Regions from separate parts of the Burkholderia sp. APQ4-4ca genome, predicted to be linked through region 1. Evidence: predicted binding sites of a transcription regulator. Region 1 holds the regulator's gene; the other holds the start of a gene.
What was found. The regulator FNR, encoded in region 1, switches genes on or off when oxygen is low (the NO sensors DNR and NnrR bind a similar motif). The targets are predictions, from matches to a motif close to TTGATNNNNATCAA.
Positions count from the first base shown of each region.

Region 2: a site for FNR is predicted at 8,448-8,461, ahead of AC3IFE_RS33050 (universal stress protein). Genes of this name have one in related genera too.

Region 1 covers NZ_JBYQCG010000241.1:9,279-23,997, forward strand. Annotated here, with positions in the region: gene AC3IFE_RS31330 (helix-turn-helix domain-containing protein) at 1-236, shown strand, start outside; gene AC3IFE_RS31335 (aldo/keto reductase) at 440-1,387, opposite strand; gene AC3IFE_RS31340 (LysE/ArgO family amino acid transporter) at 1,735-2,355, opposite strand; gene AC3IFE_RS31345 (LysR family transcriptional regulator ArgP) at 2,465-3,358, shown strand; gene fnr (fumarate/nitrate reduction transcriptional regulator Fnr) at 3,407-4,153, opposite strand; gene AC3IFE_RS31355 (universal stress protein) at 4,257-4,724, opposite strand; gene AC3IFE_RS31360 (DUF3005 domain-containing protein) at 5,243-5,650, opposite strand; gene AC3IFE_RS31365 (hypothetical protein) at 5,930-6,163, shown strand; gene epsC (serine O-acetyltransferase EpsC) at 6,299-7,219, shown strand; gene AC3IFE_RS31375 (SDR family oxidoreductase) at 7,386-8,189, opposite strand; gene folE (GTP cyclohydrolase I FolE) at 8,189-8,824, opposite strand; gene AC3IFE_RS31385 (LysR family transcriptional regulator) at 8,921-9,847, opposite strand; gene pobA (4-hydroxybenzoate 3-monooxygenase) at 9,965-11,197, shown strand; gene AC3IFE_RS31395 (3-oxoacid CoA-transferase subunit A) at 11,341-12,057, shown strand; gene AC3IFE_RS31400 (CoA transferase subunit B) at 12,127-12,783, shown strand; gene AC3IFE_RS31405 (3-carboxy-cis,cis-muconate cycloisomerase) at 12,872-14,230, shown strand; gene pcaD (3-oxoadipate enol-lactonase) at 14,247-14,719, shown strand, end outside.
Region 2 covers NZ_JBYQCG010000243.1:108,458-123,176, forward strand. Annotated here, with positions in the region: gene AC3IFE_RS33005 (LOG family protein) at 36-1,034, opposite strand; gene AC3IFE_RS33010 (c-type cytochrome) at 1,016-1,357, opposite strand; gene AC3IFE_RS33015 (Acg family FMN-binding oxidoreductase) at 1,429-2,430, opposite strand; gene AC3IFE_RS33020 (zinc-dependent alcohol dehydrogenase family protein) at 2,603-3,592, shown strand; gene AC3IFE_RS33025 (helix-turn-helix domain-containing protein) at 3,619-4,392, opposite strand; gene AC3IFE_RS33030 (response regulator) at 4,696-5,343, opposite strand; partial or broken gene AC3IFE_RS33035 (universal stress protein) at 5,502-5,843, shown strand; gene AC3IFE_RS33040 (universal stress protein) at 5,886-6,719, opposite strand; gene AC3IFE_RS33045 (universal stress protein) at 6,716-7,219, opposite strand; gene AC3IFE_RS33050 (universal stress protein) at 7,541-8,380, opposite strand; gene AC3IFE_RS33055 (hypothetical protein) at 8,569-9,105, shown strand; gene AC3IFE_RS33060 (beta-ketoacyl-ACP reductase) at 9,095-9,841, shown strand; gene AC3IFE_RS33065 (PHA/PHB synthase family protein) at 9,838-11,658, shown strand; gene AC3IFE_RS33070 (zinc-dependent alcohol dehydrogenase family protein) at 11,673-12,713, shown strand; gene AC3IFE_RS33075 (MBL fold metallo-hydrolase RNA specificity domain-containing protein) at 12,816-14,198, opposite strand; gene AC3IFE_RS33080 (DUF2964 family protein) at 14,328-14,513, opposite strand; gene AC3IFE_RS33085 (ABC transporter permease) at 14,684-14,719, opposite strand, start outside.

The DNA.
Region 1 (14,719 bases):
CGCTGCGGCATCTGGGCCGCCTCTTCGCGGCCGAAGGCGAATCGATCACGCAGCACATCTGGTCGGAACGGCTGTCGCACGCGCATCGCGAGCTGACCGACGCACGGCTGCGCAAGACGAGCATCGGCGAGATCGCGTTTCGCTGGGGATTTTCGAGCCAGGCGCACTTCAGCCGCGCGATTCGCGAGCGCTACGGCGCGTCGCCGATGGCGCTGCGCGATGCGGCGCGTGCATGACGAGCGTGACGGACGTAACGGGAACGGCGGGCAAGGTGGTTCATCGGCGGTTTTTATGTGTGATTTTGATTCGGCGCGAAGAAGCCCGGTCGAGCCCCGCGGCCATCGGATGCTCGCCATTGTATCCACCCGTCCTGCGTGAATCGCAGGCAGGCCGCGGAACCGCTCGAGCGTGCGATTCCATCGGCCTGCCGCCAGCGGCTTCAGGGCGCGCTGGCCTCGTCGATCCGGCGGATGTCGTCCTGATCGAGCGTGACGCGGATCGCTTCGCCGAGCAGCGCGAGCTGCTCGAGCGACGTCGCGCTCGCGATCGGCGCGGTGATCGTCGGCCGCGCGATTTGCCATGCGAGCGCGATCGCGGCCGGCTGCGTGCCGTGCTTCGCCGACACGTCATCGAGCGCGGCGAGGATGCGCAGGCCGCGTGCGTTCAGATAGCCGGCGACGCGATCGCCGCGCACGCTCTTCTTCAGGTCGGCCTCGCTGCGGTACTTGCCCGACAGGAAACCGCTCGCGAGCGCGTAGTAGTTGACGACGCCGAGCTTCAGCTCGCGCACGACCGGCTCGAGATCGCGTTCGTAGTCGGCCCGATCGAGCAGGTTGTATTCGGGCTGGATGACCTGGTAGGCGGGCAGTCCGTCGCGCGCGCTGATGGCGGCGGCTTCGCGCAGGCGTGCGCCGCTGTAGTTCGACGCGCCGATGATGCGCACCTTGCCCGCGTCGATCAGCGTTTGATAGGCGCCGAGCGTCTCTTCGAGCGGGGCCGTGTCGGCCAGATCGCGATGCGAGAAATACAGGTCGATGTAGTCGGTCTGCAGGCGGCGCAGCGAATCGTCGACGGCCTTCAGGATGTTGTCTTTCGACAGCCCCGCGCGCGTGCCGAGCAGGCCGACCTTGGTCGCGATCACGACCTGCTCGCGCTTGCCGGAGCGCTTCAGCCACTTGCCGATGATCGTTTCCGATTCGCCGCCGTGGTTGCCGGGCGCCCAGGCCGAATAGACGTCGGCCGTGTCGATGAAGTTGATGCCGGTGTCGGCGAGTGCGTCGAGCAACGCGAACGATGCGTTCTCGTCGACGGTCCAGCCGAAGACGTTGCCGCCGAACGCGAGCGGCGAAACCTGGATGCTTGATGTACCGAGGGTGCGATGGGCCATGTTCCTCTCCGATAACTGCAGGTAACGGGATTGAACTGCGGGATGGGTCGAGGCGATCGCGGCGGGACGGCAGGATGCGCGGGGCGGTTCCGCCGTGGTCGCGGGACACCGGACATTCTCGCCGATCGTTTCGATTCGTGCAGGCGCGGTAACGTCGCGATGGTGGACGGATTGCGGCAGATGACGGAGGCCGTGTCCGCTGCGTGAGTCCGCCGGGTGGCTAAGTTCGATCGGGAGCGAATTTTTGCGGCGACGTGCGCGACGGGAACACGCAGATTGCGCGGGCGGGGCGCCGACGCGGAGGGAAAGCCGGACGGCACGCGGCCGCCCGTGCGCGGACGGTTCGGTCAGCGCAACTGCACCGCCGCGAGGAACAGCACCATGCTGCCGATCGCACCATCCAGCACGCGCCACGCGACCGCCTTGCGGAACCACGGCGCCAGCAAACGCGCGCCATAGCCGAGCCCGAGGAACCACACGATGCTGACCGTCATCGCGCCGATCGCGAACGCGAGCCGTGCGCCTTCCGGCTCGCGCGCGCCGGCCGTGCCGATCAGCAGGAACGTGTCGAGATACACGTGCGGGTTGAGCCACGTGAACGCGAGCGTCATCAGCACGATCGCGAGCGCGCCCTGCGGCGGCGGCGCGACGGCGTCGCCGCGCACGTCGAGCGTGTCGTGGCCAGGCTTGAACGCACGGCGCAGCGCATTGATGCCGAACCACGCGAGATACGCGAGGCCGACGTACAGCACAGCGTGAACGAAGGTCGGATAGCGCTCGACGAGCACCGAAGCGCCGCCGACGCCAGCACCGATCAGGATCATGTCGGACACCGCGCACAGCAGCACGATCTTGCCGACGTGCGAGCGCATGATGCCCTGGCGCAGCACGAACGCGTTCTGCGCGCCGATGGTGACGATGAGCGACGCGCACAGTGCGGCGCCGTGGGAAAAAGCGAGCCAGTTCATGAGGGGGACAGCCGTGGAAGCAGTAGACGAATGAATCGGGTAGCGCTAGTCTGCGGTCGGTATGGGAATAAGAGAAGCTAAATCACCTAATGTGGATTAAGGAAATCTAATGCTCGACTACGCGTTGCTCGATGCCCTCGCGGCGGTGATCCGGCACGGCTCGTTCGAGCGGGCGGCCAAGGAGCTGAACGTCACGCCGTCGGCCGTGTCGCAGCGCGTGAAGCTGCTGGAGGAACGGGTCGGCAGCGTGCTCGTCAAGCGCGGGCAGCCGTGCGTCGCCACCACGTCGGGCGCGCTGTTGTGCCGGCATACCGAACGCGTGCAACTGCTGGAAGCCGAGCTGGGCGGCCGGATGCCCGCGTTGCCGGGCCAGATCGCGAGCGCGTGGCCGACGTTGCGCGTGGCCGTCAACGACGACAGTGTCGCGACGTGGTTCATCGACGCGGTCGGGCCGTTTTGCACCGAGCGCGAGACGCTGCTCGACCTCGTGATCGACGATCAGGATTACACGGCGTCGCGTATCCGCGACGGCAGCGTGCAGGGCGCGGTGACCGCGCAGGCCGAGCCGATCCAGGGGTGCCGCTCGGAGCGGCTCGGGCGGATCCGCTATCGCGCGGTATGCTCGCCGGCGTTCTACGCACGCTATTTCGACGCGGGAATCACGCGCGATGCGCTGCGCCGCGCGCCGTGCGTGATGTTCAATCCGAAGGACGGGTTGCAGGCGCGTTTCATCCGGCGCGTGACGCGCGCGGATCTCGATCCGCCGCAGCACTGGATACCGCACGTCGCGGGCTATCTGCGCGCATGCGAAACGGGATTGGGATGGGGGATGTGCCCGGACCGAATGGTCGACCGCCAGCTGGCGGCGGGTGAATTGATCGACATGTCGCGCGGGCGAACCATCGACATCGATCTGTACTGGCAGAGCTGGCGTTTGTCGATCGGCTGGCTCGACGATTTCAGCGCGGCGCTGAAGGCGCGCGCCGCGCTGTTTCTCGATTGACCGGCGACGTGACGCAGGCGGCGCGCACGCGGTGCGCGCCGGGCGGCATCAGACGTGCTGCAGGCCGTCGAAGTCGATGATCTGCACGTGACGGCCCTGCATTTCGATCAGGCCGCGCTTCTGGAATTTCGACAGCGTGCGGCTGACCGTTTCGAGCGTCATGCCGAGATAGCTGCCGATGTCCTCGCGCGTCATCCGCAGGTTGAATTCCGACGGCGAGTAGCCGCGCTTCAGGTAGCGCGACGACACGTCGAGCAGGAAAGCGGCGACGCGCTCTTCGGCATTCAGCGAACCGAGCAGCATCGTTTGCGACGTTTCGCGCACGATCTGCTCGCTCATCAGCTTGTGCATGCGCAACTGCATCGAGCCGGCTTCCGAGCACAGCGCCTTGAGCGCGCTGTACGGAATCACGCAGACCGAGCTGTCTTCCAGCGCGACCGCGGTGCGCGGGTGCGTATCGTCGCAGATGCCGTCGAGGCCGAGCGCTTCGCCGGCGAGATGCAGGCCCGTGACCTGTTCGCGGCCGTCATGGCGCGTCGCGACGGTTTTCAACGAGCCCGAGCGCACCGCGTACAGGTTGTCGAATGCGTCGCCTTCGCGGAACAGCGCTTCGCCGCGCTTGACCGGGCGTGCCGCGCAGATGACCGACTCGAGGCGGCTGAGCGCTTCGGGCGCGAGGCCCTGCGGCATGCACAGGTGCCGCATCGCGCACGACGAGCAGTGTGCGGCCTGGCGGGGAGCCCAGCTGCCGGTATGGGGCACGGCGGCGGGGCGGGTGGCGACGGGCGTCAGCATGATCGTTTACTCCGGCATTGGATCGACGAAATCATTGTCCCACCGCAAGTTGCCGCTGTCGGGTGACAAAACGTCGCGACCGGCCGCGCGTGCCGAACGCCGCTCAGGCAGCCGGCTCGTCCGCGTTGGCGGCCGCCGGGATCAGCAGCACCGGCAGCGTCGCGTGGCGCACGCATTGTTCGGCAATGCTGCCGAGCACGAGGCGGCGGAAGCCGCGGCGGCCGTGCGTGCCGAGCACGAGCAGATCGGCGCCGAACGCTTTCGCGCCGTCGAGGATCAGCGACGATACGTCGTTGATCGACGTCGCTTCGTTCAGCCGCGTTTCGCCTTTCACGCCGGCAGCCTGCATCAGCTTCGCGAAATCCTGCGCGAGCGCGTTGCCCTGCGCGACGAGCTGATCGCGCAACACGGACGGATCGTAGCCGGGCACGTTGTAGTAGATCGCGGCGTTCTCGACGACGTAGAACGGCTGCAGCTCCGCGCCGTGCGCTTTCGCGAGCGCCAGCGCGGCATCGAACGCATGGCGGGACGTGTCGCTGCCGTCGACGGCAACCAGAATACGCTTGTACATAGTGTCTCCGAATGGCGGGTTGAAACGAAGTCGGCCGGATGGCCGATCGGGCCGGGCAATGCGCCACGCTGCGAGGCAGGGTAAACCAACGGCCGCGATCATGCAGCGAGGCGCCTGCCGTGCCGTGCGATCGCGCCGTCTGTGCCGGCCGTGCGTGGCCATGCGCGCCACGCGTGATGCATCGCGCGATGCGTGTCGTATGGTTCGGCTGCGTCGTCGGCGAAAACGCATGCGCGCGCATCGACCCGGCATGGCAACCATGCCGATGCGGCGCACGTAGCGCCATTCAATCGAAATCGCGCCGTGACGCCATGACTTCGATCAACGCATGTGCGTCGACACGATGCGCGGCATGCATGATTGCGAATCCCGATGCCAATACGCGGAATCGTTTACCGCGACATCGTGCGAGCACGTCTCGGCCCGCGGTCCGGTCGCGCGCGAATGCACCGCCATCGGTCATCGTCATCGGCCGATGGCGGTTCCCAAACGAACGATCGATTCAAACGTCGCGCGGGCTATCTCGGCACGACGGTCAACTCGATGACGCGCTCCGGCCGGCGGCCATGGTCGGGCCAGTACGCGCTGCCGTACATCCGATGAGCGGGACCGAACGGCGTGTCGCCCGCGGACGGCGCGTCGAAGCCCTTCTCGATCACCATGTAGCCGGCGCGCAGCGCGAACGCCGGATGGTTGCCGTCGGGGCGGCTGTCGAAACCGGCCAAACCGTCGCCGGCTTCCGGCATCGCATTGACGAGCGACGCGTTGCTGCGTGTGATCTGGTCCGGCGAGATCGGCCCGACGCCGGCGAGCCGCGACGCTTCGCGGTGCTTGCCGTCGGTGTCGACCGTGCTGTCGTGCGTGTCGTCGTTGTCGAGTTCGATGCTGCGCGGATGCGCACGACGTGTTTGAGCGGATGATTCCATCGCGGCTCTCCTGGCGGCGACACGCTCCGGATCGAAGCAAATCCCGTTCCGGGCACGACGGGAAAAGGCGCGCGGGCGATCGCCGCGGTCGCGCGACGCGCACTGATTTGTCATGATTTATTTCAGCTAGAAGACGCGTTTTCTACAGAGTATGATTCTTTTCCTGCGAAGCGGCGACAGGGGATGAAGTCTCGCCGTCTCTGCCCGCGCCGGGGCGCCGCAGCACCCTTAAAGACGGGTAGCGAACAACAAAGCAAAGGGACTAGAGGTGGCGGACTCATGCAAGCGACTACTGCCTTCACGCATCGCGGTTATCTGTTGAATTGCGCGCCCGCACGCGCCAGTGACGGTTCGTTCAAGCCCTACGTCGTGATCTCCCGATCGAGCGACGGGGAGCTCGTGGCGAACCGGTTTTTCCCGATCGAGCTCCAGTTCAACGACGAAGGCGACGCGATCGCGCACGCGCGCGACTGGGCCGTGCGCTGGATCGACGCGAGCAGCATCTCGATGTGACGCCGTCGCGCGTGCGGCGTCGGCCGTCCGGCCGATCCGCGGGGCGCCGCTCCCGGACAAAAAACGCGGTAATCTTGCGGAACCCGTCACTTTATTAGCGGCCGTGCAACCGCGCGCGGCTGCCCGCATTGGCCTATGTCGACATCACCCGCCCGTCAGTGGGGCCTCGAAGAAATCGTTGCCGGCTTGCGCGAGTCGCGCGAGGAACTCCATCGCACGCGCCATCCGCGCGGCATCCGCGAACTGCCGTCGCGCGATGCAATCTGCAAGATTGTGACCGGCCTGCGCGCGTCGATGTTTCCGACACACTACGGCGCGCCCGACCTGACCGACGAAAGCGTCGACTACTACGTCGGCCATACGCTCGAAAGCACGCTGCGCATCCTGTCCGAGCAGATTCGCCGTGCGCTGCCGTTCCTGCCCGAACACGTCGATACGCCGTTCGCCGAGCTCGACGAACGCGCGTTCGAGATCGCGCGCGCGTTCGGCCGGCAGTTGCCGGCGGTCCGCGCGCTGCTCGTCAGCGACATCCAGGCCGCGTACGCGGGCGATCCGGCCGCGCAGCACATCACCGAGATCCTGCTGTGCTACCCCGGCGTGCTCGCGATGATGCACCATCGGCTCGCGCACGCGCTGCACCAGCTCGGCGTGCCGTTGCTCGCGCGGTTCATCAATGAAATCGCGCACTCGGCCACCGGCATCGACATCCACCCGGGCGCGCAGATCGGCCCGAGCTTCTTCATCGACCACGGCACGGGTGTCGTGATCGGCGAAACCGCGATCATCGGCGAACGCGTGCGCGTGTACCAGGCCGTCACGCTCGGCGCGAAGAGTTTCCCGGCGGATGGCGAAGGCGCCCTGGTGAAGGGCAATGCACGGCACCCGATCGTCGAGGACGACGTGGTGATTTATGCAGGCGCGACGATTCTCGGCCGCGTGACGATCGGGCGCGGCTCGGTGATCGGCGGCAACGTGTGGCTCACGCATAGCGTGCCGCCCGGCACGAGCGTCGCGCAGGGCAAGGTTCGCGAGGGCGGGAGCGCCGAGAAGCCGTAACGTGGCGGCGGGCGAATGCGCGGGCGTCGTTTCGCGCAACGCGGCGGATGAAGCGCAATGAATCGACGGCCGGGCCGCCTTCGGGCGTGATCGGTCGTGAGCGGCGCGAACCCCGCTCGACCCGGCACACGTTGGCGGCGCGCAGCCGCCTGCGTTCATCGAAGCCTCAGAGCTTGCCGTCCGGCGAGCGGTGCTTGTACAGCACGTCCTGATCGACGCGGATCAGGTTCTGGCCCGCATCGACGACGAAATCCACGCCGTTGTACGCATTGCCGGTCAGCAGCAGGATCGCGCTCGCGACATCGTCGGGGCCCGCGATGCGTGCGAGCGGCGTCGATGCGCGGCTCGCGTGTTCGAAGTCGGCCTGCGTCTGGTCGTCGCTCGGCAGCATCAGCCCCGGGAACACCGCATTCACGCGCAGCACCGGCGCGGACGACAGCGCGAGCATCTGCGTGAGGTTGCCGAGCGCGGCCTTCGCGACCGTGTAGCTGAAATGGTCGCGGTGAAAGTTTTCCTTGATCTTCTGGTCGACCACGTTCACGACGACGCCCTGCGTGCCGGCCGCGCGGGCCCGTTCGTAGAACGCGCGCGTGAGCAGGATCGGCGCGCGGCAGTTGACGGCCCACGCCTGGTCGAACGCCGCGAGATCGAAGCTCGGGAAATGGTCCTGCCAGAACACCGACGCGTTGTTCACCAGCACGTCGAGGCGCCCGAAGCGCGCATACACCTGGTCGATCAGCGCGGTGCTCTGCGCGGCATCGGACAGGTCGGCCTGCAGCGCGACCGAATCGTGCCCGCGTTCGGCGATCGCGCGGGCGGCGGCGTGCGCGGCATCGGCCGAACGGTCGTAGTGCACCGCGGTGCGATAGCCGTGCGCTGCGAAATACTCGGCGAACGCGCGCCCGGCCCGGCGCGCGGCGCCGGTCACGAGCACGACGGGCGCGTGCGCCGTTTGCTTCGTCTGCTCCATCAGGTATTCGTCAGGTTGACCGAGGAAGGATTGGCGACGATCGACAGGAATTCGCGACGCGTCGACGGATCGGTGCGGAACGAGCCGAGCATGCGCGACGTGACCATCTCGACACCCGGCTTGTGCACACCGCGCGTCGAGATGCACTGGTGCGCGGCTTCGAGGATCACGCCGACGCCCTTCGGCTGCAACACGTCGAACAGCGTGTCGGCGATCTGCACGGTCATCTTTTCCTGGATCTGCAGGCGCTTCGCGAATGCGTCGACGAGGCGCGCGAGCTTCGAGATGCCGACGACGCGATGGTTCGGCAGATACGCGACGTGCGCGCGGCCGATGATCGGCACCATGTGGTGCTCGCAGTAGCTCTCGAAGCGGATGTCCTTCAGCACGATCATTTCGTCGTAGCCGTCGACTTCGCTGAACGTGCGCGCGAGGATGTCGCGCGGCTCCAGCGCGTAGCCGGCGAAGAACTGCTCGTAGGCGCGTACGACGCGTGCGGGCGTGTCGAGCAGGCCTTCGCGCGCGGGATCGTCGCCGGCCCAGCGCAACAGCACGCGGACGGCGTCTTCTGCTTCTTCACGGCTCGGCCGCGCGGCGACCGGCTGGGGTTGTGTGGTTTTCTTTCCCTTACCCATGTAGTGGCTCCATCGAAGGCCGCCTGCGGCGGCCGATATCCGGCCATTGTTTCATGCTTTCGCCGGTCGTGCGTGCGGGCCGCCGCCCACCTTTCTTCACTTCGGCCATTCGTCCTGCTCGTCGTTGAACAGCGACGCGACGACGCCGCGCAGCCACGCGGTGCGCGGGTCGTTGTGGTACTTGCGATGCCAGTGCTGCTTCAGGTCGAAGCGCGGCAGCGCGAGCGGCGGCTCGACGGGCACGATGAACGCGTGCTCGGCCGCATACGCATAGCCGATCGCATGCGGCACCGTCGCGATCAGGTCGGTGCGGCTCAGGATGAACGGCAGGCTCATGAAGTGCGGTGTTTCGAGCACGGCGCGACGCTGCATGCGCTGCTTCGCCAGATATTTCTCGAGCACCTCCTGGCTGCGCCCTTCGGCGCGCACCACCGCATGCCCGCACGCGAGGAACTGGTCGACCGTGAACGGCGGCGTCTGCTCGAGCGGATGGCCGCGCCGCATCAGGCAGACGAACCGGTGCGTGAACAGCCGCTGCTGGAAGAAGTTGTTGCCGTCGAGATCGGGGAAGTAGCCGACCGCGAGATCGATCGATCCGGCTTCGAGGCCGCGACCGACTTCGTCGTGCGCGAGCGAGACCGAACGCAGGTTCGCGTGCGGCGCATGCGTCGCGAACGCCTGCAGCAGCTTCGGCAGGAAGACGATCTCGCCGACGTCCGACAGCGCGATCGAGAACGTATGCGTGCTCGCGGCAGGGTCGAAATCGTGCGGCGCGACGAGGCCGCGCTCGATCTGCGCGAGCGCGTCGCGGGCGGCCGGCAGCAGCGCGAGCGCGCGCGGCGTCGGCTCCATCCCGCGCGATGTGCGAACGAACAGCGGATCGCCGAAGTACTCGCGCAGGCGGCCGAGCGCCGTGCTCACGCGCGGCTGGCTCACGCCGAGCAAGTCGCCCGCGCGGCTCACGTTGCGCGTGTCGTCGAGCGCGACGAGGTAGGGAATCAGGTTCAGATCGAGCGGGTCCATCGCCGTGGCCGGTATCTTCAAAACGTATACAACATATCTCCTGAATCGCGTTGCCGCATAGTCGGGAAAGCGCTCAAATGTGTTCGACGATTCGAATTAATGTTCAGGAGACGAACAATGCGCACCCAAGTCGCGATCATCGGCGCTGGCCCGTCCGGCCTTCTGCTGTCCCATCTGCTGCGCCTGCAAGGCGTCGATTCCATCCTCGTCGAAGCGCGTTCGCGCGAATACTGCGAGAACCGCATCCGCGCCGGCGTGCTGGAGCAGGGCACGGTCGACACGCTGAACGAAGCCGGCCTCGGCGAGCGGATGCGCCGCGAAGGGCTCGAACATCACGGCATCGAGCTGCTGTTCGACGGCCAGCGCCACCGCATCGACCTGTCCGAACTGACCGGCGGGCGTGCGATCACCGTCTACAGCCAGCACGAAGTGGTGCGCGACCTGATCGCGGCCGGCATCGAGCACGGCCATCAGATGCACTTCGAAGTCAGCGACGTCGCGCTGCACGACGTCGAAAGCGAGCACCCGTTCGTCACGTTCAAGCACGCGGACGGCCGCGTGGACCGCGTCGACTGCGATTACATCGCCGGTTGCGACGGCTTCCACGGCATCGCGCGCCAGACGATTCCCGCCGAGCGGCTGAACACGTTCGAGCGCGTCTACCCGTTCGCGTGGCTCGGCATCCTCGCCGACGCGGCGCCGTCGCTCGACGAACTCGTGTATGCGCATCACGACAACGGCTTCGCGCTGTTCTCGATGCGCTCGCCGACGGTCACGCGCCTGTACCTGCAGTGCAAGCCGGACGAAGACCTCGCCGAATGGTCCGACGCGCGGATCTGGGACGAACTGCACACGCGCTTCTCGAACGACACCGGCTGGACGCCGACCGAGGGCCGGATCACGCAAAAGAGCGTGACGCCGATGCGCAGCTTCGTGTCGGAGACGATGCAGCACGGCCGCCTGTTCCTCGCCGGCGACGCCGCGCACATCGTGCCGCCGACCGGCGCGAAGGGAATGAATCTCGCGGTGGCCGACGTTCGCGCGCTGTCCCGCGCGCTCGGCGCGCGCTACCGGACGGGCGACGCGACGCCGCTCGAACGCTATTCGGCGACCTGCCTCGAACGCGTGTGGCGCGCCGAGCACTTCTCTTACTTCATGACGAACATGCTGCATGCGTCGCCGGACGACTCGCCGTTCGTCAATCGCCTGAAGTTTGCCGAGCTGAAATACGTGACGCGTTCGCGGGCCGCCGCGCAGTCGCTCGCCGAAAACTACGTCGGCCTGCCGTTCGACGACGCGACGGCCCCCGAGGGAACCCGCCTTGACAACGCGCTGTGCGCGACTCTATGATCGGCCATCGTTCGCTAATCGAATCTAGGTTCGATTGGCGAACAAAAGCCGAGGGTCGACGAAGGCCTCCGGCGCGGCACGCGGCACCCGCGTGTCCCCTCGACAGGCCGCGCACGAGCCGCGGGTTCGCATCAGGAAGAGACATGGTCAACAAGATTTTCGAATCGCTTCAGTCGGCGGTTGCCGACGTCCACGATGGCGCGACAATCATGATCGGCGGCTTCGGCACGGCCGGCATGCCGTCCGAGCTGATCGACGCGCTGATCGAACAGGGCGCGCGCGACCTGACGATCGTCAACAACAACGCGGGCAACGGCGAGACGGGCCTCGCGGCGCTGCTGAAGGCGAAGCAGGTGCGCAAGATCATCTGTTCGTTCCCGCGCCAGAGCGACTCGCAGGTGTTCGACGCGCTGTACCGCGCGGGCGAGATCGAGCTGGAGCTCGTGCCGCAGGGCAACCTCGCGGAGCGCATCCGCGCGGCGGGCGCCGGCATCGGTGGTTTCTTCACGCCGACGGGCTACGGCACCAAGCTCGCGGAAGGCAAGGAAACGCGCGTGATCGACGGCAAGCCGTACGTGTTCGAGACGCCGATCCACGCCGATTTCGCGCTCGTGAAGGCGTACAAGGGCGATCGCTGGGGCAATCTCGTGTATCGCAAGACCGCGCGCAATTTCGGGCCGATCATGGCCAGCGCGGCGAAGGTCGCGATCGTCCAGGTGTCGGAAGTCGTGCCGCTCGGCGGGCTGAACCCGGAACACATCGTGACGCCGGGCATCTTCGTGCAGCGCGTCGTCGAGGTGCCGCAGGCCGCCCACGCGGCCGAGCTGGCCGCCGAACACGCTGCATCGCAAGCCGCCTGACCCACCTGGAACTTTGTATGGGACCGGCGTAAGCGCTGAAGCGCCAACTCCGGTCGACAGGAAACCGACATGAAACGACTGACCCGCGATGAAATGGCCAAGCGCGTCGCCCAGGACATCCCCGAAGGCGCGTACGTGAACCTCGGCATCGGCGTGCCGACGCTGGTGGCGAACCACCTCGACCCGAGCAAGGAGATCTTCCTGCACAGCGAGAACGGCCTGCTCGGCATGGGCCCCGCGCCCGCGCCCGGCGAGGAGGACGACGAACTGATCAACGCCGGCAAGCAGCACGTGACGCTGCTCACCGGCGGCGCGTATTTCCACCACTCGGATTCGTTCGCGATGATGCGCGGCGGCCACCTCGACTACTGCGTGCTCGGCGCGTTCCAGGTGTCGGCGAACGGCGACCTCGCGAACTGGCATACGGGCGCGCCCGACGCGATTCCGGCGGTGGGCGGCGCGATGGACCTCGCGATCGGCGCGAAGCAGGTGTTCGTGATGATGGAGCACCTGACGAAGCAGGGCGAAAGCAAGATCGTCGCGCAATGCTCGTATCCGGTCACCGGCGTGCAGTGCGTGAGCCGTATCTATACGGATCTGGCCGTGCTCGACGTGACGGCCGACGGCCTCGCGGTGAGCGAGATCTTCACCGACCTGTCGTTCGACGAGCTGCAGAAGCTGACCGGCGTGCCGCTGATCGACGCGACGCAAAAGGCCGCCGCCTGAACGGCAAGCGTGCCGGTGCGCGCATTCGAGCGCACGCCGGCACGCTTGGGTAGACAATAGGCGCACGCCGTTTCCCCATTCTGATGCCATGCTCGAAGACAGCGCCCGCCTGACCTCCCTGATCTGCGGCACCGAGCCGCTCAACCGTATCTGGTCGCCCCGCGCGACGATCCAGCGGATGCTCGACGTCGAGGCCGCGCTCGCGCGCGCGCTCGCCGCGCAACAAGTGATTCCCGCCACCGCGGTCGCGCCGATCGAACGCGCGTGCGATGCCGGCCGGCTCGACGCCGATGCGCTCGCGCAAGGCGCCGCGCTCGGCGGCAATCTCGCGATTCCGCTCGTCAAGCAGCTCACCGCGCAAGTGAAGGCCGACGACCCCGAGGCCGCGAAATTCGTGCACTGGGGCGCGACGAGCCAGGACATCATCGACACCGCGACCGTGCTGCAGTTGCGCGATACGCTCGATGTGCTCGAACCGCTGCTCGACGAAGCCTGCGCGTCGCTCGCGGCGCTTGCGCGCACGCACCGCGCGACGCCGATGATCGGCCGCACGTGGCTGCAGCAGGCGCTGCCGATCACGCTCGGCCTCAAATTCGCCCAATGGCTCGACGCGCTGCTGCGCCATCGCGCGCGCTTCGCCGAGTTGCGCGAGCGGGCGCTCGTGCTGCAGTTCGGCGGCGCGGCCGGCACGCTCGCGAGCCTGCGCGAGCAGGCGGCCGGCGTGAGCGCCGCGCTCGCGGCCGATCTGAAGCTCGCGTTGCCGGCCGTGCCGTGGCATACGCAGCGCGACCGCATCGCGGAAGCCGCGTCGTGCTTCGGGATGCTGACCGGCACGCTCGGCAAGATCGCACGCGACGTGTCGCTGCAAATGCAGACCGAAGTCGGCGAGCTCGGCGAACCGGCGGCCGCCGGCAAGGGCGGCTCGTCGACGATGCCGCACAAGCGCAACCCGGTCGGCTGCGCGGCCGTGCTGACGGCCGCCGTACGCGCACCGAATCTCGTCGCGACCGTGTTCGCGGGGATGGTGCAGGAGCACGAGCGCGCCCTCGGCGGCTGGCAGGCCGAATGGGACGCGCTGCCTGATCTCGCGCGCCTGACGGGCGGCGCGCTCGCGCAGATCGCGCAGATCGTCGCGGGTCTCGACGTCAATACCGACCGCCTCGCCGCGAACCTCGACCTGACGCACGGGCTGATCCTCGGCGAAGCCGTGATGCTCGCGCTCGGCGATCGCGTCGGCCGGCTCGATGCGCACCACGTCGTCGAGCATGCGTCGAAGGAAGCCGTGCGTACCGGCGCGACGCTGTTCGACGTGCTCGCCGCCGATGCGACCGTGTCGGCCCACCTGTCGCGCGATGCGCTCGCGCGGCTGCTCGATCCCGCACATTACGTCGGCGAGGCGCAGGCCTATGTCGACGCCGTGCTCGCGCTGCACGCGGGCGCGCAATAACCAGGAGAACCTTGAGATGCCTTTCGCCACTGTCAACGGCGTGAAACTGCATTACCGGATCGACCGTGCCGCACGCGACGACGCGCCGTGGCTCGTCTTCTCGAACTCGCTCGGCGCCGACCTGCAGATGTGGGCGCCGCAGATCCGCCCGCTCACGCGGCACTTCAATATCCTGCGCTACGACACGCGCGGCCACGGCCATTCCGACGCACCGGCCGGTTCGTACACGATCGAGCAACTGGCGGGTGACGTGATCGGCCTGCTCGACCACGTCGGCATCGATTGCGCGCATTTCTGCGGGATCTCGATGGGTGGGCTGACGGGCGCCGCGCTCGCCGCGCGCTACCCGTCGCGCATCGTGCGCGCGGTGCTGTCGAATACCGCCGCGAAGATCGGCTCGCCGGAAGTGTGGGCGCCGCGTGCGCAGAAGGCGCGCACCGAAGGGATGGCCGCGCTCGCCGACGCCGTGCTGCCGCGCTGGTTCACCGA
Region 2 (14,719 bases), on a different contig from region 1:
GTAGTAGGAATCGAGCGGAGGCCGTCGGCGGATTCCTACACGGCGGACGGCTTCGGCGAAGGGCTTCGTCGGGCCGCTCGCCCGGCGCGGCACCGTGCATACCAGGAGCCGATCGCGTGCCAGATATCGGCGGCGGATTCGCAGTAGGTGAACAGTTCGAGGTCGCGGCGGTCGATCATCCCTTCGTCCGCGAGAAACGCCAGATCGACGGCGCGCCGCCAGTACGCTTCGCCGACCAGCACAACCGGCAGCGGCGCGATCTTGCGCGTCTGCAGCAGCGTCAGGACCTCGAACAGTTCGTCGAACGTGCCGTATCCGCCGGGGAAAAACACGGCTGCCTTGGCGCGCTCGAGCAGATGAAGCTTGCGAATCGCGAAGTAGTGGAACCGGAAGCACAGATCCGGCGTGATGTACGGATTCGGCGCCTGTTCGCGCGGCAGCTCGATATTGAAGCCGATGCTCGGGGCGCCGCGCTCGTAGGCGCCGCGATTGGCGGCCTCCATGATGCCGGGGCCACCGCCCGTGACGATCGCGAGGCGCGCCGTACGCGTGCGCCGGTCGGCATGACCGACGATACGGCCGAATTCGCGTGCGACGCGGTAGTACGCGCTGTGCTCGAGGAGACGGCTGGCGACCGCGACGGCACGACGCCGGGCCGGGTCACGCGGGCGCAGCGCGAGCAGGCGGTTCGCTTCGGCGAGCCGTGCATTCGCGACGGCGGGCGCGACGATGCGCGTGCTGCCGTAGATCACGACGGCGTGGCCGATGCGCTCGTGTTGCAGGCGCGCTTCGGCTTTCCAGTAGTCGAGTTGCAGCCGGATACCGCGCATGGTCGCGCGTTGCAGCAACGACGTGTCCGCGTCGCCGGGCGTGCAGCCCGGATGGCTGGCTGGATGCCGCCCTCGACGAGACGGCCGCGGGATGTCGTCGAGGCTGGCGGGCGAGATGGGCCGGGTGCGTACCCGCTTGCCGCGCACCATGCCGGCAGGAGCGCGTTTGACTATCGTGGGCACGGTCACTGGCTCAACACCCATTGGACGAGCTGATGCGCGTCGTCGGCAGACAGCGGCCCGCCGCGATCGATGGCGGACGGCATCGGCGTGTCGCCCCAATGCGCGGGGCCGCCGACGCGCAATTTGCGCTCCAGTTCGGCGGCCGCGTGAGGATCGCCGCGGTAGCGCGCGGCGATGTCGTGGAACGACGGCCCGAGGAACGTCATGTCGGGCGTGTGGCAGAACATGCAGTGTTGCGCGTTGACGAGCTCGGTCGGCTCGGGCACGGTGGTTTGCGCGGCTGCCGTTCCGGCCATGGCGGCGATCAGGAAGAAAGAGAAAGCGGAGCAGCGCGTGATGTTCATGTTTTCCTCGTCCGGAGCCGAATGCGCGCGGCGCGTCGCCGGTTGCGCTCGGAGATCACTCAGGAGATCACTCAGGAGATCACTTCGCCGAGCGGGCGACGGGGCGAATGCGGTGTGTGCGGGCCGCGGCCCACCCGCAACAGCAACTGCGGCTCGCCGCGTAGCCCGAGCGTGCGGCCCAGGTCGGCACGCAGCGCGGCCGTCTCGATCGGCTGGTTCAGGTACGACGCCGTATAGCCCGCGCGCGCCGCGACGAGCAGGATCCGCTCGAGCGCCTGGCCCGCGGCCAGCCACGCTTCGCGATCGTCGCGCACGGTCGACAGGCAGACGATCAAAGGCGACGCGCCGACGAGCTGGTGATGGAGCGCGGCCAGCCCGTTGCCGAGATCGAACGTCCGCACCGCCATCGTCACGACGGGCGCCGCGAAGTCCAGCAGCGTCGGCACGCCGGCCGCGAATGCCGGCATGCCGTCGACGCGCCGACGCGGATCGATCCAGCTCGCCAGTTCGCGCCGGAAGCGCGGATCTGCGAACTGCTGCCGGTCGGCCTGCGCAACCAGTTCGGCGACCCGTGCGCGACGCGCGGTCGAGTCGATGCACGCGACCTCGGCGCCTTCCGCGACGCCGGCCGCGATCAACTCGCGCTGAATTTCGTCGGGCAGCGCGGTGGATTCGAACGGCGCGCGCGTCGTGACGCGCGCCTGGATCGCGTCGAACAGCCCGCCGAGAGACGGATCGGAATAGCCGTCGTCGCAGACCCGGACCAGCGCAAGGAGATCGGGGTCGACCTCGGACGGAAACGTGCTGATCGTGTGGGCGAGGCCGGCGTGATCGAGCGCGACGCGCAGATTGAGCAATGCCGCGCCGCAACTGATGATCAGTTCGCGGTCGAACGGATCGACCACGGGCAACGCGCGGACCCGGTCCGCGCAGACGGCGATCGTGGCGCCGTTGACGATGAACCGCCACGGCTGGGAATTGTGGCTGGACGGGGCCAGCACCGCGTACGCCAACAGCGACTTCAATTGATCGTCGACATGGGCGCTTGCGGCAAGCGGGGGAACGGACATCATTCGATCATCTCCTGGCACGCCGCGTGGGCGGCGTCATGCCATCTCATCGTGTCAGCAACCGTCCGGCAGCCGTTGACCCACGTCAAGCGCCCGTCACCGGGCCATGCACGCGCGATGCGCCGGGATTAGTCTTGGACAGCGAAGCACGAAGACGATGGAGTGGGAGGCGAGCATGCTTGCGATGATGTTTGACGGCACGACACCGCATTTGCGCGAGGCGCGCGTGCCGGATCCGCTGCCGGCGCCGGGCCAGTTGTTGATCGACGTGCATGCATGCGGTGTCTGTCGAACCGATCTGCACGTCGTCGACGGCGAACTCGCGCACCCGAAGCTGCCGCTGGTGCCGGGGCACGAAATCGTCGGAACGGTGCGCGTGCTCGGCGATGGCGTGACGGGGTTCTCCGTAGGCGACCGGATCGGCGTTCCGTGGCTGGGCTCGACATGCGGGCATTGCGCGTATTGCACGTCGGGCCGCGAGAACCTGTGCGACAGCCCGGGTTTCACGGGCTATACGATCGACGGCGGCTATGCCGAGTGCGCGATCGCCGACCACCGGTATTGCGTGCACCTGCCGCGGCGCTATTCCGATCTGGAAGCCGCGCCGCTGCTGTGCGCCGGCCTGATCGGCTATCGAACCTTGCGTATGGCCGGCGATGCGCGTCGCATCGGCATCTACGGCTTCGGCGCGGCCGCTCATCTCGTCGCGCAGGTCGCGCGTTTCGAGGGGCGCAAGGTGTTCGCGCTGACGAAGCCCGGCGATACAGCGGCCCAGCAGCTCGCGCTGTCACTCGGCGCCGCGTGGGCCGGCGGCAGCGACGAAACGCCGCCGGAAACACTCGACGCCGCGCTCATTTTTGCGCCGGCGGGCGCGCTGGTGCCGGCCGCGCTGCGCGCCGTCGGCAAAGGCGGGATCGTCGTATGCGGCGGCATTCACATGAGTGATATCCCGAACTTTCCGTACGCGTGGCTGTGGGGCGAGCGCCGGATCGCGTCGGTCGCCAACCTGACGCGCGCGGATGCGGCGGAATTCATGCGGATCGCCGCAGTGATGCCGCTGCGGGTCGAAGCCGTGCGCTACGCGCTGACCGATGCGAATCGCGCGCTGGACGATCTGCGCAGGGGGCGCGTGTCCGGCGCCGCCGTGCTCGACATGCGCGATTGATCCCGCCCGGTCCGCACGCCCTCCGCTCAGATGCGCGCGAGGCCTTCCGGATCCACGATGCGGATCTGCTTGCCTTGCGCGGCGACGAGCCCGTTGCGCTGGAACTTCGACAGCATGCGGCTGACCGTTTCGAGCTTCATCCCGAGATATTCGCCGATCTCGTCGCGCGTCATCCGCAGCACGAATTCGGCGGCCGAGTAGCCGCGCGCCTTGAAGCGGGTGGACAGGTTCAGCAGGAAGGCGGCCACGCGCTGCTCGGCGGTCATCGTGCCGAGCAGCACCATCAGCGCGGATTCGCGCACGATTTCGCCGCTCATCATCTGATACACGTGATGCTGCATCGGCCGCACTTCGCGGCACATCTGCTCGAGCTGGCCGAACGGGATGATGCAGACCGTACTGTCCTCGAGCGCGATCGCATCGCCGTTGTGCCGCCCGGTGTGCACGCCGTCGAGCCCGAGCGATTCGCCGACGATCTGGAAGCCGGTGATCTGCTCGTTGCCGTCGCGATGCATCATCACGGTCTTGAACGACCCGGTCCTGACCGCATAGATGCTGTGGAACGTGTCGTCCGCGCGAAACAGCGTTTCACCGCGTTTGACGTGGCGCGTCGTGCAGATCATCGCGTCGACCCGCGCGAATTCGTCGGGCGTCATTTCCCGCGGCATGCAAACGATGCGCAGCGTGCAGGACGAGCAGCGGGACGACGTGCGCTTCGGCTGGTCCGCCCGCGCGACGGGATGCAGCGGAATGAACGGGTGCAACGGCACCGTCGTCGGAATGTCGGCATGGCTCTGCATGATCTGCTCCGGTTGGGGCGGCCGCGGGTCGCGTCGTCGCGGTTGCGCTGGCCGTCGTACGGGCGGACGGGGAGGCCGCCGCCTGGTTCGTCGAATCGGCGCCGCACCGGATCGGCGGGCCGGCGATGCCGTCGCGATACGAGGGCAAGGCCGGGCAGCTCCGGAAGGCACGCCGGTGTGTTGTTGTTGATCGGAGTATGGACAGCCGGACGCTTGATTGAAATCAGCGGAAATTGAAGATGCGGTAGGTGATAGCGAAGGTTTGTAGGACGATTCCTACAACGGTGTGGCGGGTTGTCGCGGTCAGAGTTCGTCCGGGTCGTCGAACAGCTTGTGGCGCATCGCGTATCGGACGAGCGCCGTATCGTTGGCCATCTGCATCTTCTCGAGGATCCGCGTCTTGTAGGTGCTCACGGTCTTGACGCTGACGCACAGCGCCCGCGCGATCTCGGAAATGGACTCGCCGGTCGTCACGCGCCGGAACACGTCGAATTCGCGGTCGGACAGCCGTTGATGCGGCAACAGGTCGGTCGGCTCGTTGAGGCTTTGCGCGAATTGCTCCGCCATCGCAAGGCTGACGTACACGCCGCCGCCGGAAATTTTCGTCAGCGCGGCCACGAGCTCCGCGCTCGCGCTTTCCTTGGTCATGTAGCCCGATGCGCCGGCGCGGAACGCGCGCACCGCATATTGCTGCTCGGCGTGCATCGTCAACACGAGGATGTGCAGGGCCGGTTTCTCGTCCTTGATCTGCTTGATGAGTTCGATGCCGTTGCGGCCGGGCATCGACAGGTCGAGCACCAGCACTTCGGCCTCGGTGCCGCGCGTCAGCGCGATCGTCGACGCGCTGTCGCTTGCTTCTCCCGCCACGACGAAATCGTTCGCGTTCTGCAGGATGTGGCGCAGGCCGTCCCGGACGAGGGTGTGATCGTCAGCGATGAGTACCCTGATCATGGCGTGCGTCCTTTGCCGGCTCGCGCGGGGCAGGCGCGCGTCGGCGTTCGTCGATCCGATTCCGAACGGAACGTGGCGATCGTCCGATTCCGAACGGCGGGCAGGATGGCTGCCGTCGATAACCGGATGTTGGCTCTTCAAAGGGTCGCATCAAAAGCATGTCCGATGCGCCGAGATTGTGCGCGTTTTGCCGGTATTCGCCAATTGGGACCGATGCGGACAAGGCCGCGATCGCGGTGGCGGATGCCGCGACCGCGTTCCGCCTGTGCGGCGTCCGCGGCACCGCGCATGCGATCGACGCGTGCGGGGAGGACGTGTCGTCGGTGCTCGCGCGAGCGGCCGCCGAATGCGACGCGGACTTGATCGTGATGGGGACGCATGGCCGTCGCGGCATGCGCCGCGCGGTGCTCGGCAGCGTCGCCGAGTCGCTGGCGCGCACCGCCGAACGGCCGGTGCTCGCCGTGCGGGAGGGGCCGGGCGCGGCTGCGGCCGTGTCGTGACGCAAGCGGGCAGCCGCGACCGGCTGCCCGAACCCCGCCGGTTCAGTGAGACAACAGCACCGGCACCGTCATCGTCTCGAGGATCGTGCGGGTCGCCCCGCCCAGCACGCGCTCGTGGGCGCGGGTATGGCTGTACAGGCCCATGACGAGCAGGTCCGCATGCACGTCGGTCACGCGGTTCAGCAGCGTCCCGCCCACGCCGACCGATCGCTCGCGCGGCGTCGTCGAGAACGACGCGCGAACGCCATGTCGTTCGAGATACGCGGCGACGTCGACGCCGGCCGGCGTCTGGTCCGGATCGGGTTGCCCGCGCACGACCGTCTCGACGTTGACGAAGCGTGCGCGGGCGAGCAGCGGCAGCGCGTCGGCCATCGCGCGCGCGGCCTCGCGCCCGCCGTCCCAGCCGATCAGCACGTTCTCGCCGAACGTGCGTACGTCACCGGCATACGGCACGACGATCGCCGGACGGCCGCTGCCGATCACGACATCCTCGACGAAATGGCGCGCCACGTAGGTCATGCGATCGTCGGGATCCTCTTGGCCGAGCACCAGCAGATCGGCGTGACGGGCGTGCAGGATCGCGGCATCGATCGCATTGCCGGCCGGCGCTTGCCATTCGACGCTGCGTCCGGCGCGTTCGGCGGCCGTCAGGAAGCGTTCTTCCGCCTCCTTGCGCCGCTGGTCGCACAGGCGCTCGTAGACGGCCAGCTTCAGTGGTTCGTCGGGCCGGCGCAACGGTTCGAGGAGATCCTGGCAGACCAGGTAGAGGCCGATCAAATGCGCGTTCCAGCGTCCCGCGAGCTGGAGCGCGAGGTCGACGCGCGTCGCGCAGCGATCGCTGTCGTCGAGATGAACGAGCAGGGTCTTGTAGCTCATGATGGCTCCTTTTCGGTGGAAGCGGCCGTGACGTCGGCGGATGCCTTCGTTGCGCAGCTCGCCGGAATCATCAGGACCGGGCATCTGGCCAGGCGCAGCACGCGTTCGGCCACGCTGCCGAGGAACACGCGCCGAAAGCCGCGCCGGCCGTGCGTGCCCATCACGATCAGATCGGCGCCGATCTCGCCCGCGAGACCGACGATCCGGTGCGGGATGTCGTCGCCTGCCGGCGCGACGTTGGAAATCCGCGGCGTGCCGGCCACGTCGCGCGCCTTCATGCGCCGCGCGGCGTCCTCGGTCACGCGCAATCCTTCTTCACGGAATGAATCGACCAGGATCGACGGATCGTATCCGTACATGTCGTAGGCCGGCACCAGGAAATCGACGACGTAGACGGGTGTCAGCCGCGCACCCGTTTCCGCCGCGAGACTCAGCGCGGCGTCGAGTGCACGCGACGACGTGTCGCTGCCGTCGAGTGCAACCAGAATGTTCGAGTACATGGCAGTTCCCTTGAACGGATGTGGATGAAGCCATCATCGGCGCGTGCACGCCGATGGCGCTGATCTGGATCAAGCGTCCCGATTGCCGCGCGGCACGCCCGTCGCGGCGCGCGTCGATCGACGCTTCGTTGGTCGGCGCGACGACCACCGTCACCGCGCCCGACGCGAACGACACGACGTGTGCGTCGTCCGCATTCGCGCGTGCGTCGCTCTCGCTGCCGAGCCAGCCGAGCGATGCGCGTATCCGCCCGCGCAACACGGCCGAGTGCTTGCCGACGCCGGCGTTGACGACGAACAACGCGAACGTACGCATCGGGCGGCTCAGTGCGACATCAGCACCGGCAGCGTCATCGATGCGAGCACCGTGCGCGTGGCGCCGCCCATCAACAGTTCACGCCAGCGCGGATGGCCGTACGCGCCCATGACCAGCAGGTCGGAACCCGTTTCATACGCGCGCGACAGGAGCGTGTCGCCAACCGACGCGCCGGCGCCGGCATCGATGTCGAGCACGTTCACGTCGCGCGCGTGGCGCGCCAGCATCAACGCGGCATCGGCGGCGGGAATCCGCGCGGTCGCAGCCTCCGACTTGCCGTCGACCACGGCGACGACGGTCGTGCGCTTCGCGTGTTCGAGAAACGGCAGCGCGTCGTGCGCGGCGCGGGCCGCTTCGCGGCTGCCGTCCCATGCGACGAAAACCCGTTCGCCGATCGACGGGAATTCTCCGGTGTACGGCCAGAACAGCACCGGGCGACCGGCGGTCAACACGAGGTTTTCCGGAAACTGGTCGTCGATATAGGTTTCGGGATCGTTCGGGTCGCTCTGGCCGGCGATCACCAGATCGGCGAGACGAGCGGCGCGCGGTACGGCCACGTTCGCACGCTCGTCGGCGCGAATCCAGGTTGCCGGCACTTTGGCGCGCGCCGTTTCGGCATGGAACAGGCGCTCCAGCGCGGCGAGCCGCTCGTCGCGCTGTTCGCGGTGCGCGCGGAAATAGTCGGCGGAACCGGCCATCACGTAGAACGAATGCGGCTCGGGGGTGTAGACCGCGAACAGCCCGGTGAGATGCGCACCGAAGCGCCGGGCGAGACGCAACGCGAACTCGAGACGCGAATGCGCGCGGGTGCTCGTATCGAGGTGCACGACCATGCTCTTGTAGCTCATCGGAATCGCTCCATCGACGGGTGATCCGCCAGTGCAATCCAGTCTACGAAGCAGGGTTTCCACGCGGTTGACTCAGATCAACGGCAGCCGTGCGCGATACCCGCACAGTGAAGTGGTCGCGACGCCGAGGCCGGGCAGGCGGCGCGACGCGGATGCCAACCCATTGATCCGATCGAAAGGGGAAGCCGATGAGTAGCGATGCTTTGACGACACCGAACGACGCTTGGCGCGCGGGCTGCGATCTCGCGTTGCGCATGGTCGCGCTGAACCGCGACTGGCAATACGAATGGCATGCGCTGGAAGGGCGGCGCATCGAGCGCGACCGCACCGCGGTGCGGCGCCTGCAGCAGGCGCTGGCGGAAACGAACGAGTGGACGGCCTTCGCCGAGGCCGGCCGGCAGGTGACGAGCGACTACGCGATCGCGAGCGTCGAGATCTGGCAGGACGCCGCGGAGCTGTGCATGCGTGCACAATTCGAGCGCGCCAGTGCGTGGCGTACCTGGTTGCGCGAATACGGCTCGGGCGCGCTGTCGCGCTATCAGACCGACTGGTTGCCTGACCTCGAGCGACTCGCGGTGGTCAACGAAGCCAGCATGCCGTGGGCCGACTGGATGGCCGCGCTGGAGCGCGGGATCGAGGCGGCGGGCGGCGCGACGAACGGGGCGCTCGCCGCGGGCCGCCTGAACGGCATCGCAGGCGCACGGGAGAGCGATCATGTGCGCTGACCGCGTCGCGTTCGTCACCGGCGGGATGGGCGGGCTCGGCGCCGCGATCAGCCGTCGCCTGCACGAAGCGGGCATGACGGTGGCGGTGTCGTACACGGAGCGCAACGACCACGTCGCGACGTGGCTCGCGCGCGAACGCGACGCCGGCCGCACGTTTCACGCGTTCGAAGTGGACGTGGCCGACTACGACTCGTGCCAGCACTGCGCGGCACGCGTGCTGGCCGAATTCGGGCGCGTCGACGTGCTCGTCAACAACGCCGGCATCACGCACGACGCCACCTTCGTGAAGATGACGAAGAGCATGTGGGACGCGGTGCTGCGCACCAATCTCGACAGCATGTTCAACATGACGAAGCCGTTCGTGCCGGGCATGATCGACGCGGGTTTCGGGCGGATCGTGAACATCGGCTCGGTCAACGGGTCGAGAGGCGCATACGGACAAGCCAACTACGCGGCCGCGAAGGCCGGCATCCACGGCTTCACGAAAACGCTGGCGCTCGAACTCGCGCGGCATGGCGTGACGGTCAACACGGTTTCGCCCGGCTATCTGGCGACCGCGATGCTCGAGTCGGTGCCGAAGGAGGTGCTCGACACGAAGATCCTGCCGCAGATTCCGGCCGGGCGGCTCGGCGACCCCGACGAAATCGCCGCGTTCGTCGCGCTCCTGTGCTCCGATGCCGGTGCGTTCGCAACCGGCGCGGAATTCGACGTCAACGGCGGAATGTACTTGCGATGAACGCGTCCGTGCTGCGCGCGCCTCGCGCGCCGGCATCGCCACCGACGCCGGCCGACGACGGGCACGCGCCGGCGGCGACGCGATGCGCGCCTGCCCGGATGAGCGCCGCCGAACAGTGGAACCGTGCCGCGCACGCGAATGTGGCCGCGCTGACGTTCGGACTGTCGCCGGTATCGCTGGCGCTGGCCATGCTCGACTGGGGCGCGCATCTGGCGGTGGCGCCGGGTAAAGGCTTCGAACTCGCGACCCAGGCGTGGCTGGGCGCCGTGGCGCCGGCGGCGAGCGGACGCGACGGCGAGGCCGACGAGGCGGAGTCGAGCGGCCTGGCCGTGCACGCGGGCGACGCCGATCCACGCTTCGCCGCGCCCGCATGGGGCGGCTGGCCGTTTTGCGTGTACCGCGACGGTTTCCTGTCGGTCCAGCGTTGGTGGCGCGACGCGACACGCGGCGTGCCGGGCGTCGAACGCCATCATGAGGAACTGGTCGGGTTCGCCGCGCGCCAGTGGCTCGATGCCTGTTCGCCGGGCAATTTCCTGGCGACCAATCCGGTCGTGCTCGACGCGACGATGCGCAGCGGCGGCGCGAACCTCGTGACCGGCTTTCGGCACTGGCGGGAAGACGCGAACGCGTTCGTCGAGCGCGCGAGCGGCACGCCGGCCCACGATGCGCGCGCGTATCTGCCCGGTCGCGACGTGGCGATCACGCCGGGTCGCGTCGTCTGGCGCAACGCGCTGTGCGAGCTGCTGCAATACACGCCGACGACGGCCCGCGTGGCGCACGAGCCGATCCTGATCGTGCCGTCGTGGATCATGAAGTACTACATCCTCGATCTGCAGCCGCACAATTCGCTGATCCGCTTCCTGGTCGACGCGGGCTATACGGTGTTCGCCGTGTCGTGGCGCAACCCGGGCGCGGAATCGCGCGACCTCGGGCTCGACGACTATCTGCGCGACGGCTGCATCGCGGCGCTCGACGCCGCGCGGTCGATCGGCGGCGAAGCGGTCCACGCGGTCGGCTATTGTCTGGGCGGCACGCTGCTGGCGATCGCCGCGGCGGCGCTGGCGCGCGACGGGCAGCAGCACGACGCGCTGCGCTCGATCACGTTGCTGGCGGCCCAGACCGATTTCAGCGAACCCGGCGAACTCGGCCTGTTCATCGATGCGAGCGAACTGTCCGCGCTCGACGCGCTGATGTGGCGGCAGGGCTACCTGGACGGTGCGCAGATGTCCGCCGCGTTCGAACTGCTGAACGCACGCGACCTGATCTGGTCGCGGATGATGAGCGAATACCTGCTCGGCACGCGCACGAAGCCCAACGACCTGATGTCGTGGAATGCGGACACCACGCGCATGCCGTACCGCATGCATTCGGAATACCTGACGCGGCTCTTTCTCGACAACGATCTCGCGGCCGGCCGGTATTGCGTCGACGGGCGGCCGGTCGCGCTGTCGGATATCGACGTGCCGACGTTCGTCGTCGGCACCGAGCGCGATCACGTGTCGCCGTGGCGTTCCGTCTACCAGCTCCATCTGTTCACGCACCATGCGCTGACGTTCATGCTGACGTCGGGCGGGCACAACGCGGGCATCGTGTCCGAACCGGGCCATCCGGGGCGCCATTATCGATGCGCGACGCGCGAACCCGGCGCGGCTTACCGCAGCCCGCACGACTTCGTGCGCGACACGCCGGCGGTCGACGGATCGTGGTGGACCTGCTGGCGCGACTGGTTGCACGCGCGCTCGTCGGGCGACGCGCCGGCCCGTACGCCGCCCCCCGGACTCGCGGCGGCGCCCGGCGCCTATGTACTGGAAACATGAACGGAGAAACAGCGATGAAGGCACTCGTCTACCACGGGCCGGGGCGCAAGGCGCTCGAGGAACGGCCCAAGCCGGCACTGCAATCGCCCACCGACGCGATCGTCCGCGTGACGCGCACGACGATCTGCGGCACCGATCTGCATATTCTCAAGGGCGACGTACCGACCTGCGAACCCGGCCGCATTCTCGGCCACGAGGGCGTCGGCGTCGTCGAGCAGGTCGGCGCCGCGGTCGATTCGCTGAAGCCGGGCGATCGCGTGCTCATTTCGTGCATCTCGTCGTGCGGCCGCTGCGAATACTGCCGCCGCGGACTGTATTCGCATTGCACGACGGGCGGCTGGATTCTCGGCAACCGGATCGACGGCACGCAGGCCGAGTACGTGCGTATCCCGCATGCGGCGACCAGCCTGTACCGGATTCCGGCCGGCGCCGACGAGGACGCGCTCGTGATGCTGTCCGATATCCTGCCGACCGGGTTCGAATGCGGGGTGTTGAACGGCAAGGTGCAGCCGGGGTGCTCGGTCGCGATCGTCGGCGCGGGGCCGATCGGCTTGGCCGCGTTGCTGACCGCGCAGTTCTACTCGCCCGCGCGGATCATCATGATCGACCCGGACAGCAACCGGCTCGAGATCGCGCGGCACTTCGGCGCGACCGATTGCCTCGATGGCCGTGCCGGCGATCCGGTAGCGGAAGTGATGAGGCTGACCGACGGCATCGGTGTCGATTGCGCGATCGAGGCGGTCGGCATTCCGGCGACGTTCGAGATGTGCACGGCGCTCGTGGCGCCGGGCGGTGTCGTCGCGAACGTCGGCGTGCACGGCGCGAAGGCCGACCTGCATCTCGAGAAGCTGTGGGATCGCAACATCTCGATCACGACGCGGCTCGTCGACACGGTCAGCACGCCGATGCTGCTGAAGACCGTACGCGCCGGGCGTCTCGATCCGGCACGCCTGATCACGCACCGGTTTTCGCTCGACGACGTCGAGCGTGCGTACGACACGTTCGGCCGCGCCGCGCAAACCCATGCGCTGAAGGTGATCATCGAAGTCGCTTGATCGTCGGGTGGCCGGTGACGGGAAGCCGGGACGCTGCCGCCCGTCACGTGCGTTGGGCATGCCGGGCGGCATGACCGCCAGTCAGGACGACAGCGCGGCGGGTTACTGCGTGCCGCCGGCTTCGCGTTCGTCCAGGTCGACGCACTGCGCGTAGGTCGGCACCTCGCACGGCCAATTCAGACGCTCCGAAATGCGCCGACGCATCGCATCCGCGGCGGCGGGTTCGCCATGCGTGACGAAGGTCCGCACGGGCGCACACTGCATCGTGCCGAGCCACTTCAGCACTTCCTCGTAGTCGGCATGGGCGGAGAGCGTCGTGATCGACTCGACCTGCGCGCGCACGCGGACGTATTCGCCGTGAATCTTCAGCGTCGGCTCGTGCGCGGCGAGCGCCGCACCGCGCGTGCCGACGGCCTGGTAGCCGACCAGCGCGATCGTGTTGCGCGCGTCCGGCGCATAGCGGGCCAGGTGATGCAGCACGCGGCCGCCCGTGGCCATGCCGCTGCCGGCGATGATGACCATCGGGCCATGGTGTTCGGCAATCGCCTTCGACTGCTCGACCGTCCGGATCATCGTCGCCGCGTGGCCGAGTGCGTTGGCTTCGGACACGGTCAGCCGGTGTTCGAGGATGTGGTGGCGATAGATTTCGGTCACGTCCGTCGCCATCGGGCTGTCGAGGAACACGGGCACGCGCGCCATGCGGCCGGACGCCTTCAGCCGCGCGACGTAGTGCAGGATCTCCTGCGCGCGGCCGACGGTGAAACACGGCATCACGACGACCCCGCCGCGCGCGAACGTCTTGTCGAACAGCGTGGCGAGCGCGTTCTCGGGATCCGATTCCGGATGCAGCCGGTCGCCGTAGGTCGATTCGACGACCAGGAAATCCGCATGCGCGGGCGGCCGCGGCGGCTGCATGATCGGGTCGTGATAGCGGCCGAGGTCGCCCGAGAACGCGAGCACCTTGTGATCCCAGTGCATCACCACGCTCGCCGCGCCGAGGATGTGCCCGGCCGGCAGGAAGCGGAACGCCAGGCCGTCGCCGAGCGCGGTGCATTCGTCGAAGGCGACGGGCGTCAGCAGGCGCAACGCGCGCTGCGCGTCGTCCAGCGTATAGAGCGGCTGCGCCGGATGATGCTTCGAGTAGCCGTGTCGGTTCGCGAAGTCGGCTTCTTCCTCCTGCAGCCGCGCGCTGTCGCGCAGCATGATGTCGCAGAGTTCGGCCGTGGCCGCCGTGCAGTACACCGGCCCGCGATAGCCGTCGCGTGCCAGCACCGGAAGATAGCCGGTATGGTCGATGTGCGCGTGCGTGAGCACGACCGCGTCGAGCGTGTCGGGCGCGAGCGGCAGCGGGCTCCAGTTGCGCAATCGCAGATTTTTCGTGCCCTGGAACAGGCCGCAATCGACCAGGACGCGCCGGCCGCCGTGCTCGACCAGATACTTCGAGCCGGTCACGGTTTCGGTCGCACCGAGAAATGTCAGTTTCATCGCTCGCCTTCCTGAAAGTCGAGGGGTTCAGTGCGTCGATTACATCGCGAACCCGCGCGCGGCGATTGACGGAAGTCAGCGATTCCCGTATCGAGCACGATGTCGAATGCGGCGTGTCAGGCGGTTTCGCTAGCGCTCGCCCGGCGCGGGATCGAGCTGCGCGACGAACGCGACGCCGCCCGACACCAGCGTGACGATCGCGTACGGCAGCACGTTCGCGTCGACCAGCATCGCGTGCACGACGCCCAGTAGCGACGCGAGTGCGATGAACACGCCCAGCGTGGCGAGCGTGGTCCGGTACGAATGGCGAATCATGACGGTCTCCCATGGAGCGGCTGGCGTTCGTCCGCGTTGACGCGCAGCGGCAGTTTGCGATTTCGCAAGCCATGGCGTCATGATCGCGTACCGGCTTCCGGCCCGGTTGATCTGTATCAACGGGCGAATCCCGGCCTCGCGTGCGATGGGGCAATGAGGCCGGGGAACGATCAAGTCATCTGACCAATGGTCTTGCGGAACCGCAT